Regions from separate parts of the Pseudoalteromonas sp. SR41-4 genome, predicted to be linked through region 1. Evidence: predicted binding sites of a transcription regulator. Region 1 holds the regulator's gene; each other region holds the start of a gene.

What was found. Region 1 encodes MetJ, which represses methionine synthesis genes. Its sites were predicted from a motif close to TAGACGTCTAGACGTCTA; they were not measured.
Positions count from the first base shown of each region.
Region 2: metA (homoserine O-succinyltransferase) is a predicted target of MetJ. The motif match lies at 2,225-2,242, and genes of this name have one in related genera.
Region 3: H5180_RS10030 (methylenetetrahydrofolate reductase) is a predicted target of MetJ. The motif match lies at 2,592-2,609, and genes of this name have one in related genera.

Region 1 is NZ_JACJEI010000006.1:4,443-9,175, forward strand. Features, by position in the region: gene priA (primosomal protein N') at 1-754, opposite strand, end outside; gene rpmE (50S ribosomal protein L31) at 988-1,200, shown strand; gene H5180_RS06330 (malic enzyme-like NAD(P)-binding protein) at 1,765-3,006, shown strand; gene metJ (met regulon transcriptional regulator MetJ) at 3,116-3,436, opposite strand; gene metB (cystathionine gamma-synthase) at 3,672-4,733, shown strand, end outside.
Region 2 is NZ_JACJEI010000017.1:36,507-41,239, reverse strand. Features, by position in the region: gene ettA (energy-dependent translational throttle protein EttA) at 1-1,147, opposite strand, end outside; gene H5180_RS23780 (DMT family transporter) at 1,241-2,140, opposite strand; gene metA (homoserine O-succinyltransferase) at 2,308-3,255, shown strand; gene H5180_RS14270 (homocysteine S-methyltransferase family protein) at 3,245-4,312, shown strand; gene metH (methionine synthase) at 4,323-4,733, shown strand, end outside.
Region 3 is NZ_JACJEI010000010.1:17,233-21,965, reverse strand. Features, by position in the region: gene H5180_RS10035 (type I restriction enzyme HsdR N-terminal domain-containing protein) at 1-1,245, shown strand, start outside; gene H5180_RS10030 (methylenetetrahydrofolate reductase) at 1,591-2,547, opposite strand; gene H5180_RS10025 (pitrilysin family protein) at 2,795-4,733, shown strand, end outside.

The DNA.
Region 1 (4,733 bases):
GCACTAGTACGAGTGCTTGTTCACCGCGTTTTAAAACCTCTTCAAGGCATTGTAAGTAAACCTCGGTTTTACCACTGCCAGTAACACCTTCTAGTAAAAAGCTATTGAAACCGACCGCTTGATTAATGGTGGTACAGGCTACTGCTTGCTCTTTATTTAGAGTCGGCTTAGTGCCTACGGTGGGGAGTTGTTGTTGCCATTGGTTGTCGTGTTCAATCGTTTGGCTGATCAGCTCTTTGTTAAGTAAGCTGTCGATAGTTTTTTTACTAAACCCCAGCGCTTTTAATTCTGTAAGTGATGATTTACCCGAATCTGCCAGTTGTTTGAGTAAGCTTAGTTGGCTCTTTGCTTTTAAAGACGGTAATTTAGCGCCTTTTTCAGTTAGTGCCACCATACTAATACTGCTTTTATCTGGGCACAGTCCTTGACGCAGCGCGCCAGGCAGGGCGATATGAATTGTTTCACCTAGTGGGTAGCAATAATAGCGCGCAGTAAAACGCAATAATTCGATATGTCGCTCTGATAAAACGGCTTCATCATCAATCACTTCAAGCACTGCTTTAAGTTTATTAACCGGCACATCGGTGTTGGTTTTTAGCGCCAGTACTACCGCAACTTTGCGCTGATTACCAAATGGCACCCATACCCGCGCACCGACTTTAGGCATCACCGATAAACCATCGAGTTGCTCTGGAATGCGATAATCAAAGGTGCGATGCAACGGTACTTTTATAGCAACTTCAACAAAACTCATAACAACCCAAACAAGAACGAATAAGGGAGTTAATGTACTAAAATTATGGCTGAAAACCTACCTGCAAATATCTTCTTTAAAACTTTTGTTCATTTTATTAGCAAAAACGACATTTAAAGCTTGTAGCAAGTGGGGTTGTTGCTTAGAATACGCGTCCTAAATAATTTGTTTTAACGACGTATGGTGCCAGACTCCGGGTTTGGAGAGCGATGCGGCCTTAACTAGAGGTTTCTATGAAAGAAGGTATTCACCCTAAGTACGAAGTAATTTCAGCATCATGTTCATGTGGAAATAAATTCGAAACTCGTTCTACTCTGTGTAAAGACATTCACTTAGACGTATGTTCTGCGTGTCACCCGTTTTACACTGGTAAGCAAAAAGTTTTAGACACAGGTGGCCGTGTTGATCGCTTTAACAAGCGTTTCGGTTCACTTAGCAGCAAGTAATTCTTGTTGTTTTGTCGGAAAAAGCACCTTAGGGTGCTTTTTTTTATGCCTGCTATTTATTAAAAACACCGCCTTTTAGTCTTTATTTCTTGCTCTAGTGCTCCAGCTTTACGCATTCATTATGTTGTGACTATTTCCCACTTTTATATCCAGTATAGCGAGTAAATAACAGACAAATAGTGATTTGTTGACTATATTGTCATTCTCGTTAAAGCGATAAATTAAACGTTTTTGTCGGTAAAGTTAGGTCTTTTGCGGTTAAATGTTGTTAACGTCTTACTTTGATGGTTTTTAGTCATAGGTCATTATTTTTGCTTTAAAGCGTTGCATAATGAGCATTTTAAGATGGGTTTTTTGATGCTTTGTGGCGTTTTTATAGCCGAAAATTGAAGCTTTTTTGCAAAAAATGCTGACAAAACGCATAAAATTAACGGATATAGCATATAACAGGATAGACCTGATATTGCTTGAATTTAATTATAATATAGGTATCGTTCCCTATAAGATATAAGAACTGCTTACTCTCACTTTCAACTTAACTTACTTGCAGGATAAAATCGCGTTATGTCAGACTTTCGTGAACAAGCTTTACATTACCATTCGCACCCCGTTCCAGGAAAAATTAGCGTTGAGCTTACAAAGCCAGCTGAAACCGTACAGGATCTTGCACTCGCATACAGCCCCGGTGTTGCAGAACCGGTACGTGAAATAGCTGCTGATCCCGCTAATGCCTACAAATACACCGGTAAAGGCAATATGGTTGCGGTTATTACTAACGGCACCGCTATTTTAGGTTTAGGTAACTTAGGTCCATTGGCTTCAAAACCGGTTATGGAAGGTAAAGCGTTATTATTTAAACGCTTTGCGGGTCTAGATTCGATAGATATTGAGGTGAAACACAATACCACCGAAGATTTCATCAATACAGTTGCTAACATAGCTGATACGTTTGGCGGTATTAACTTAGAAGACATTAAAGCGCCAGAGTGTTTTGAAATAGAAAAAGCATTGATCGAGCGTTGTAGCATTCCAGTGTTCCACGACGATCAACACGGTACCGCGATTGTAACGGCTGCTGGTATGATCAACGCACTTGAAGTACAAGGCAAAGAAATCGAAGATGCGATTATCGTTTGTTTAGGAGCCGGTGCCGCAGCGGTTGCGTGTATGGAGCTACTGATCAAGTGTGGCGCATTGCGTGAACATATTTACATGTTAGATCGTAAAGGCGTTATTCATACTCGTCGTGATGATTTAAACGAGTACAAACAGTTATTCGCTAACAATACAGATAAGCGCACACTGCAAGATGTTATTGCTGATGCCGATGTATTTGTTGGTGTATCTGGCCCGAATTTACTTTCTCCTGACGATCTTAAGCTAATGGCTGATCGACCTGTAGTGTTTGCCTGTTCAAACCCAGATCCAGAAATCTCTCCAGTGCTTGCTCATGGTGCTCGCGATGATTTAATCATGGCAACGGGTCGTTCAGATTATCCAAACCAAGTTAACAACGTGCTGTGTTTCCCATTTATTTTCCGTGGTGCGCTAGATGTGCGTGCAAGCAAAATTAATGATGAAATGAAAATTGCTGCGGTTGACGCTATTCGTAGCATTGCTAAAGAACCAGTACCAGCGGAAGTATTAAAAGCGGCGGGTGTTGAGACACTTGAATTTGGTGCGCAGTATATTATTCCAAAACCGATGGATCCGCGTTTATTACCGCGCATTGCCAAAGCAGTAGCGCAAGCGGCAATTGATTCTGGTGTTGCACAAATTGATATGCCGGAAAACTACATGGAGTAGCTGCTTAGCTGCAATTGGTAATGGCACAATAATAAAAACCTCAGTAACTTACGTTACTGAGGTTTTTTTGTAGCCCATTCCTGAAGCAGGAATATATACAAATGATAACTTAATCTTCGTTGAGTACAGGTACTTCGAGACCCATTTCAAGCATGATTTTTTTCACTTCTTCAGGCACTTTCTCTGGATTATCTTTACGTAAATCTTCATCGTTTGGCAGTGGTTGGCCAGTAAATGCGTGTAAAAATGCTTCACAAAGTAATTCGCTATTTGTTGCATGGCGAAGATTATTAATTTGACGACGAGTACGCTCATCAGTCAAAACTTTTAATACATTTAGCGGGATCGAAACGGTGATCTTTTTAACTTGTTCTGATTTTTTCCCGTGTTCTGCGTATGGGTGAATATATTCACCATTCCATTTAGCCATAGGATGTATCGTTGCCTCAGGTTGTTAATTGTTTGCGCGACCTTTTGCAGCGCAAAGATGGCGAAATTCTATCGTGTTAAAAAAGATAGTCAAATACTTGTTTTTTAGCCATCTAGCGGCTTAAATGTTTTTACTTCTAATCTTGCGGCTAAAACCGCATAAATGCTTTGACTTATTAAATTTGATCCTCTAACCTTTTAGACGTCTAAACATCCATTTAATTGTAGGTGACGGTATGAGTCAAAAGAATAAAGCAACCATTGCAGTACGCAATGGTATTGATGCAGATAAACATCACGGCGCGGTTGTGCCTCCCATTCATTTATCGACCACCTACTCATTTGCTGATTTTGATAAAAAGCGCCAATATGATTATGGCCGTAGCGGCAACCCAAACCGTGATTTACTCGCTGAAACGCTCGCTAAGCTTGAAGGTGGCGCTAAGGGGATTATCACTGCAACGGGCATGGCTGCGGTGCATTTAGCTACTCAGCTGCTAAACAGTGACGATACTTTAGTGATCCCACATGATTGCTATGGCGGTAGTTACCGCTTATTCACCTCACTTGAAAAGCGTGGCTTATTAAAGTTAGTGGTTTTAGATTTAACTAAATCTGAAAATCATCAAAAAATTCTTGAGATAAAACCAAAGCTAATTTGGATTGAAACACCGAGTAATCCTATCTTACGGTTAACCGATATTAAAGCGATCACCACGATTGCTAAGCAGTGCGGTGCGTTGGTTGGTGCCGATAACACATTTTTATCACCTGCTTTGCAAAACCCAATTGAGTTTGGTGTTGATATTGTGGTGCATTCGACCACTAAATATATTAACGGTCACTCAGATGTTGTTGGTGGTGCGGTGATCGCCGCTACCCAAGAGTTGGGTGATGAGCTTGCTTGGTGGGCTAATAACATTGGCATTACCGGTGCCCCGTTTGATAGCTACTTAACGTTACGTGGTTTACGTACTTTGAATGTTCGTTTACGTCAGCATCAAGAAAATGCCTTTATTATTGCCCAATATCTAGAAAACTCCCCTTATGTAAGCCAAGTATATTACCCTGGATTAGTATCTCATCCACAGCATGAACTCGCTAAACAGCAGCAACGTGGTTTTGGTGGCATGGTAAGCTTTGATATCAAAGGTGATATTAATGATGCTGCAGAATTTTTGACCAGCTTAGAAGAATTTAGCTTAGCTGAGTCATTAGGTGGGGTTGAGAGTTTGATTTGTCACCCTGCAACTATGACCCACGCAGGTATGGAGGCAACTGCTCGTCTTGCTGCGGGA
Region 2 (4,733 bases), on a different contig from region 1:
TTTCACCGCTGTCTTGTTTGTCTTCACCGCTGAGCATTTTAAACAGCGTTGATTTACCTGCGCCATTGGCACCGATAATGCCAACAATTGCGCCTTTAGGCACAGTAAAGCTTAGATCATCAATTAACACGCGATCGCCAAAGCTTTTCTTCAAGTTTTTAACTTCAATAACTTGATCACCTAAACGTGGTCCAGGTGGAATAAATAGCTCGTTGGTTTCATTACGTTTTTGGTAATCAGACTGCTGCATTTCAGTAAATTGCGACATACGCGCTTTTGACTTAGCTTGACGACCTTTTTGGTTTGAACGTACCCACTCAAGTTCTTGTGCAATTGATTTTTGACGGGCTTTTTCAGACTTTTGCTCTTGCTGCAGGCGCGCATCTTTTTGCTCAAGCCAAGAAGAATAATTACCTTCCCATGGAATACCTTCACCACGGTCAAGCTCTAAGATCCAGCCAGCTACATTATCGAGGAAGTAACGGTCATGGGTTACCGCCACAACAGTGCCTTCGTAATCATGCAAGAAGCGCTCAAGCCATGCTACAGATTCTGCATCTAAGTGGTTAGTCGGCTCATCGAGGATAAGCATATCTGGTTTTTCAAGCAATAAGCGGCAGATAGCCACTCGGCGACGCTCACCACCTGACAAGAATTCAATTTTAGCATCCCACTCAGGTAAGCGCAGGGCATCTGCGGCGCGCTCTAATACGTTGTCGATGTTATGACCATCGTGGGCTTGAATAATTGCTTCAAGCTCACCTTGCTCTTTGGCTAGTGCGTCAAAGTCAGCATCTTCCATCGCGTATTCGTTATATACTTCATCAAGACGGTTAAGCGCGTTTTTAACTTCGCTGACTGCTTCTTCCACAGTTTCACGAACCGTTTTGCTTTCATCTAGAATAGGCTCTTGCGGTAAGTAACCAATTTTAGTGCCCGGTTGAGGATATGCCTCACCTTCAAACTCTTGATCAAGGCCGGCCATAATACGTAGCAACGTTGATTTACCAGAACCGTTTAAACCAAGTACACCAATTTTTGCGCCCGGGAAAAAATGCAAAGAAATATCTTTTAAGATAGTGCGCTTAGGTGGCACAACCTTAGATACTCGACTCATCGAGAAAATAAACTTATCAGGTAAAACCATGGAAGGAGCCTTCAAATAATAATAAAAATTTCAATGTTGTATTGTAGTGGCTCTCAGGTGAAACAGTCAACGAATCAACCAAATAACAATGTGCTAATTCGCGAGCAATACTCCTACACCGATTAAAGCAAGCAAGCCGCCTATTAACATTTTATTGGTAACGGGCTCGCGCTTTATAAAACCAATGCTCATTACAATTAATGGCGCGGTTGCGAAAATCGTTTGTGCAATGGCTGGATCGGTATATTTAACTGCGCCAAGTTGAAGCCATAAACCAAGGAAAGTGCCTAAAAACACAGCCGCAAAAAACCATTGTTTGCCGCTAATTCCCCTTAGAGTTAGTGCTTGTTTAAATTCACTGCTTTTAAACACTGCAACAACTAAGGCCACAGTCATCGTACCTGCTGCTAATCTAATTAATGCCGCCCATAAGCTACTCATATGCTCATTATTGAGTGCGCCTTTAGACATCACCATACCGAGCGCTTGGCAGATAGCAGCTGCAAGGGCACATAAAACACCTTTGCGATAATGTTGATGATCAACCTGTGGCAATGTTTTTTCAGGCTTGATTGCTATTACTACGCCAATGGTTGTAAGTACAATACCGCACCATGCAAATGGCGATAAATAATGATTTAATAGCAGGATATTAAAAACCCCCACAAGGGCTGGAGCAAGGGACTCAATAACTAACGTGCGAGCAGGGCCAATATTTCGCAGCGCAGTAAAATAGGCGCTATCGCCAATCGCAATCCCAATCACCCCGCCAGCAATTAGCCAAAGCCAGCTTGTCAGATGATGTGGTAGTGCAGCGTCTTGAGTAATCGCAATAGTCGCTAACATCATGGCACTTGCTAACACGCCTTTACTGATGTTTAGCTGCATAGGCGTTAAGTGATGGCTAAAACCTTTATATAAAATGGTCGAAAGCGCCCAAACAATAGCTGCTAATATAGCAAAAAGTTCTCCTAAGCCTAGGCAATCAATCACGTTTACCACCTTAAAATAAAATCAACAGGCGCATTATGGCGAGCGGTTTTTAGAATGCAAAAAAATAGCTAAAATAAATTCATTTGGACATCTAAACATCTAGAGGTTGAAATTTCCAGCTATCCGTTCATAATTAGCCATTGGTTAATTATGCCTTGGAGATGAGTATGCCTATTACCGTTAAAGATGAATTGCCCGCAATTGCGAAGTTACGTCAAGAAAACGTATTCGTAATGCCAAAAAGCCGCGCTAAAACCCAAGAGATCCGTCCGATGCGCTTGGCGATTTTAAACTTAATGCCTAATAAGGTAGAAACCGAGGTGCAATTTATTCGTTTGCTCGCTAATTCACCCTTACAAGTGAATGTAGAGCTTCTACGTTTAGACACTCATCGCAGCAGTAGCAATTCAGAGCAGCATTTAGACACTTTTTACCGTTATTTCTCTGAAGTGAAAGACAACAATTACGATGCATTACTCATTACCGGCGCACCATTGGCACATTTAGAATATGACGATGTAGCCTACTGGGATGAACTAAAAGTAATTTTAGATTGGGCGGAGCAGCATGTAACCTCAACATTATTTTCGTGTTGGGCGGCTCACGCGGGTTTATTTCATCATTATAATCTAAAGCGTGAACTAAAAGAAAATAAGCTCTGTGGCGTGTTTACCCATAAGTGTTACTTTGAACATGGAGCCTTAACGCGTGGTTTTGACGATACCTTTGTAGTGCCGCACTCGCGTTATGGTCATATTGATATTGAAAAAATTAACGCTTGTGATGACTTAGTTGTGCTGGCAGGTTCAGAGCAAGTAGGCGCTTACTTAATAAAAAATAAATCCGGCAGCCAAGTGTATATTACCGGGCATCCTGAGTATGATGCAGACACTTTAAAAGGCGAATATCAGCGCGATTTAGAAAAAGGCCCTGATGCGCCATTGCCTGAAAATTACTTTCCAGAGAACAACCCAGATAACGAACCGTCGAAAACTTGGCAAAGCCATGCCTTTTTACTGTTTTCGAATTGGTTAAATTATTATGTGTACCAAACCACACCCTATGATATTAATTTAGTTAGCCAAGCCGTAAGGACTAACAACTATGCCGAATAATTTAGAAAACAAAAGCGCCGAGTTAATTGAAGCGTTAAAACAGCGTATTTTAATTCTTGATGGTGCTATGGGTACCATGATCCAAGAACACAAATTAGAAGAACACGATTACCGTGGCGAGCGCTTTAAAGACTGGCATGTGCTAATTAAAGGTAATAATGATTTATTAAGCATTACACAACCAAAAATTATTGCTGATATTCATCGTGGCTTTTTAAGTGCAGGTGCCGATATTATCGAAACCAACACCTTTAATTCGACTACAATTTCGATGGAAGATTACGATATGGCCAGCATCAGCCGTGAAGTAAACTTAGAGTCAGCTAAATTAGCACGCAGTATTTGTGATGAGTTTACTGCTAAAAATCCAGCTAAACCACGCTATGTTGCGGGTGTTTTAGGGCCAACCTCAAAAACCTGTTCAATCTCACCGGATGTGAACGACCCCGGTTATCGCAATGTCACGTTTGATAAGTTAGTCACCGCGTATGTTGAATCAACCCTTGCTTTAATGGAAGGTGGTGTTGATCTCATTTTAATAGAAACAATTTTTGATACGCTTAATGCAAAAGCGGCTTCATTCGCGGTTGAAGAAGCGTTTGAACAAGCAGGGCGCAAGTTGCCTGTGATGATCTCTGGCACCATAACCGATGCCTCGGGCCGTACGCTGTCAGGGCAAACCACCGAAGCATTTTATAATTCTATTCGTCATATAAAGCCAATTTCAATTGGCTTGAACTGCGCGCTAGGTCCAGATTTATTGCGCCAATATGTAGAAGAACTATCGCGTGTTTGCGAAACCTTTGTCTCTGTTCACCCCAATGCTGGTTTACCGAACGAGTTTGGGGAATATGATTTAGAAGCACCTGAAATGGCTCAAGAAATTATCGATTGGGGCAAGTCTGGCTTTATCAATATTGTTGGCGGTTGTTGTGGTACCACACCTGCACACATCAGGGCATTTTCGAAAGGGCTTGAAGGTGTTAAACCTCGCCTATTGCCAGAGCTTGAAGTGCGTATGCGCTTATCAGGCCTTGAAGCGTGTAATTTAAACTAAGGTAGCCGAGATGACACAAAAAATAGCAGTATTTACCAACGTTGGCGAACGTACCAATGTGACCGGCTCAGCCATGTTCAAACGTTTGATCATGGAAGAAGATTACGAGAGTGCGCTTAATGTTGCCCGCGAGCAAGTAGAAAACGGCGCACAGGTTATTGATATCAACATGGATGAAGCCATGCTGGACTCAAAAGCCGCCATGGTGAAGTTTTTAAATTTGATTGCCTCCGAGCCTGATATTTCTCGCGTGCCAATTATGGTTGACTCTTCTAAATGGGAAGTTATTGAAGCGGGCTTAAAGTGTATTCAAGGCAAGGCAATTGTAAACTCAATCTCGCTAAAAGAAGGTGAAGAGCCATTTATTCGCCAAGCTAAAATTATTAAACGTTTTGGCGCCGCTGCAGTGGTTATGGCGTTT
Region 3 (4,733 bases), on a different contig from region 1:
GACCATTTATACTGTGCTACTAGGTTAGTCAACTACTGGGGAGAGCAAGGCAAAGGTACAATAGTTGTTGTTGATAATACAGACCAATACTCTACAGATATTCAGGATTTTTGTTTTACTTCAGCGCAAGAAATATCAAACGAACTTGCTTGTGTGTCTCTGATATCAATGAGAGAAGAACGATTCTATGACTCAAAAATACATGGAGTTTTGGATGCCTTCCAAAACTCTGGTTTTCATATCAGCTCGCCCAGTCCAGCTGAAGTTTTTAAGAAAAGGCTTTCTTATACTATTTCATTACTTGCCGACTCGAATCGGAGAGAAATGATAATTGGTGATGTTGATAGTGCATTTGTTCAAGATTGTCAGGTTTATTTAAAAATACTCTCTAAGGAATTTGAAAATCAAGCATCACCTTTAACTAACTTTATAAGTGCCTGTGCTCATGGTGATACAAGGTTATCCCTAGACTTATTTAGGAGCTTCTTATTGTCTGGCTATACCAATGTCGATGAGATGATCGCTGTTGGTCGATGGAATTTTCAAATTCATCAAGTATTAAAACCAGTAATGATTCCAACTAGGTACTTTTATGATGAACAGCTGAGTGATATTCCTAATATTTATCAACTACGTTCTAACAGGCATTCATCTCATTTCACAGCATTACGTATTCTAAGGAAACTATCTAAAGGAACTGATAGTTCATCACCTTCATATCACTCTATAGCGATATTGAAGTCATATTTTTCTGAAACTTTTAATATGATTGATGACTTTGAAAAAAATGTGGACTCACTCCTAAAGCATGGTTTTGTTGAATCAAATAATAGACTTGATGAATTTTCAAATAATGTTGATAGCATAAAAATAACTAACTACGGCCTTTATATGAGCAATGAACTCGCTCACTATTTCACCTACTTAGACTTGATTTGTACTGATACAGGTTTGTTTACGGAAAAGACTTGTAATTACCTCACAGAAGCAGCTAGAAAAGAATATAGTTTATTTAATCGAGGTGAAAGTTTAGACCGTGTTAAAGTTAGGCTGGAGCGTGTGGAAGAGTTCATTAAGTATCTGGAACTCGAAGAGTACAGGGAAAAGTCAACTTTTAATTTAGATATGCCTCTAAATGAGATGTTCAGCTATAAAGCCATGAAAGAATTTGATGTAGAAAAAACAAGAGTATTAAAAAGCGCTATGAAGCAAAAAAGTAAAAAAGCAAATGGTAGGAAACGGTAAGAAATAACCTAATCGGGTAGCCGGAGGTCTCTAACCTCCAGCCCCCACACCACCCATCATGCGCTTTTGATTAACAGGAAGCGCAATGTTAATTCCTTTTGTTTTTGAGCTGCGACAAGGGACTTCGTTTTCAAGCGTCTACTTTTGGTGCTGGTGATATCACATGCTCTGGCAAGTCGGGCCTAGAATATGTATTACTCTTAAGCGCAGCGTCTCTTAACCTCTTTGTGAATAATTCACTAAGTTTTTTTGCACAAAGAGAAGGAAACGAAGCTAACTACTTGAGCTGGCTTATTCTATGCCGCTTATCATTATTGCCCGAAGCCCGAAGCCCGAAGCCCGAACCTAAGCTATTTGCTTCTCAGCTAGGTTCAGCTCCATTGTCGCTTTTAATAAGCGGTAAAGATTAATAGATGCATCAATTTCTTCTTTACGGTTGGTTAAACTTTCAATATTTAACCCCAGTGGCACGTCTAAATGCGCGCAACTTCTTAGTATTAAATCTAAGTTTTCACGGCAAATACGTACAGATTCACTCAGTGGGTTTTGCGAATCAAGCATCCGCCATTTAGTTGCATCAGGTACGGAAATTCCTAACCATTGCATAAACTCTAAGGTTTTTTCACTGCCGCAGGGTGTAAAGGTTAGAATAATACGTTTAGGTTCGATACCTTGAGCTTTACAGCTGCGCGCATAACTGGTGATCAAATCCACGGTTGCTTGCGCGTTATACACAGCTTGTGAGATAAAAAATTTACAGCCTTGCGTGGTTTTTTCAAGTAAGCGTTCATGTTCATTACGTTTACTTGCGTGGCGCTCGGCAATGGTAACGCCTCCTAAAAAGAAGTCTTGAGGCTGTTCGCTTAAGACTTTATAAGCATCAGGCAGGCTTAATTTAATATCCCCGTCAGATGATGGACTACCGACTAATACTAGGTTTTTTAAATTAAACTGGTTTTTAGTTTCGCTTAACCACTGTTTAAATTCGGCCACACCGCGCTGTGCAACACTTTTATAAGTGATCACTTCTTGATGCGATAAATTACGTAGTAAGTTACTGTATTCTCGAGGATCTACTGTTTGCTTGAACGGAAAAGGGCGAGGCATCTCAGTGCGACTACTTTCATCTTGAATGTCATAAATAATCACGCCATCGTATTCAATTTCATGCAAACGAGCTAAGAGCTTTTGGGCGATAATTTCAAGCTGCGCTTTATCAGTACCAATACGTGGTGGGGTGGTACCAATTAAGTACACACCCTGATTGGTGTCTTCAATTTTCTCTTGTAGTGATAAAGCCATAATCCTCATTCCAGCTAAGTTAGTGTCTATGGCAAATAATATAGCAGCCATTTAGACGTCTAGATAGATTTTTTTAGTGAAACTTTTTCAACGAAGGTGAGTTTTATTCATGTTGCTCTGAATGAAGAGTTCTCTGATACACAACTGTTTACATAATTTATTACCTCAGGGGTCTTATATTGACTTGCTTTGTTGCATAATCGGATGACTAAAAACAAGAAATTTATTCAACTAACAAGGGATAGCAATGAAATTTAAATTATTAGCAACGAGCCTTGCGGTAACGCTTGCACTGGGCGGCTGTGCAAATACCAGCGTCTCAAACATGGTCAAAGAGGTTGAGATTGAACAGTCAACGGTTGGCAGTAGTAATGATCGGGTGTTCTCACAAGATTATTTATTAGAAGAGCTTGATAATGGTTTACGCGTTATGGTGGTGAAAACTGATTACCCTGATGTGGTATCACTACAAATTCCAGTGTCTGTCGGTTCTCGTAATGAAGTCGAAGCAGGTAAAACCGGTTTTGCACACTTTTTTGAACACATGATGTTTAAAGGCTCTGAAAAATATCCGCAAGATGTGTATTCTGATATTCTAAAAAATTCTGGGGTTGATAATCGCGCTTATACAACCAATGATTACACTAACTATCACTTAAACTTTTCAAAGCAACATCTTGATAAAGTACTTGAAATTGAAGCGGATATTTTTCAAAACCTGACTTATTCAGAAGAGCAATTTCGTACCGAAGCATTAACAGTTAAAGGCGAATACCTTAAAAATAATGCCAGCCCGGTTCGTAAGTTACTTTCTGCAGTACGTAATGAAGCATTCGAAAAACATACTTATAAACATACCACAATGGGCTTTTTTGAAGATATTGAAGCCATGCCGGATCAAATGGCATACGGTAAAGAGTTTTTTGCTAAGTTTTATAAACCTGAATATGTGTCATTAGTGATTGTAGGCGATGTTGATCCAGCTGAAACTATGGCTATGGTTAAAAAACACTGGGGCCAATGGCAAAAAGGCGATTTCGTTGCTGATATTCCAACCGAACCAAAACAGCAAGCGGCGAAATATATACATGAGCAAAACGAAGGCTTACCAGGGCATTGGTTATTAGTATCTTATAAAGGCACAGCCTGGCAGCCAAAACAAAAAGACAGAGCCGCGCTTGATTTACTGTCACAGCTTTATTTTTCAACCAACTCAGAGCTTTACCAAGAGTTAGTGGTTGATAAACAAATTGCTAGCCAAATGTTTAGCTATAACCCTGATACCAAAGATCCCGGCTTATTACATGTTTTTGTGAAAGTTGAAAATGAGGCTGATTTAGCGGTTGCTCGTGATGCAATTAATAGCACCTACGCCAAAGCTCGCACTGAGTTGGTTGATAGCCAAAAGCTAGCTGATTTAAAATCCAATCTTAAATACAGCTTTATTAACGGCCTAGACTCATCACAAGCTATAGGTTCAACCCTTGCCAGTTATATGCATTTTGAGCGCGATCCAGAAGTCGTCAATCAGTTATATGCAACGGCAGATAGCATCACCGCGCAAGATATTAAAGACATTGCTAATAAGTATTTTGTAGACAGTGGTCGTACTACTGTGACTATGTCTGCACTGGATAAAGTGGCTGGCTTTGAACAAGAAGTGGACTTAAACACTCTCGTTGCTAGCAAGCAAACTGTGCAACAGCGTCATTTTAAAGTGCTAGATAAAACCAATAGTTCGCCATTGATTGATATTAACTGGTTATTCCATACCGGTGCTGCGGCTGATCCTAAAGGTCAAAAAGGCGTAGCTGCACTCACTGCGGCCATGCTTGCTCAAGGTGGTTCACAGGCGAAGAGCTACAACGACATTAAACAGGCACTTTATCCATTGGCAGGTAGCTTTGGTTATCAGATAGATAAAGAAATGATTTCGCTACAAGGGCGTGTCCATAAAGATAACGCTGCACAATGGTATGCACTGGTTAGTGAGCAGTTACTAAATCCTGGCTTTAGAGAAGATGACTTTAAACGCCTTAAGAAAGAGCTCATCGACGGTATAAAATCTGGCCTAAAAGCCTCAAATGACGAAGAGCTAGGTAAAGAAGTGCTTTATCATAAGCTGTATCAAGGTCACCCATATGAGAGCTATAACTACGGTGATCTATCTGATTTAGAAGCATTAA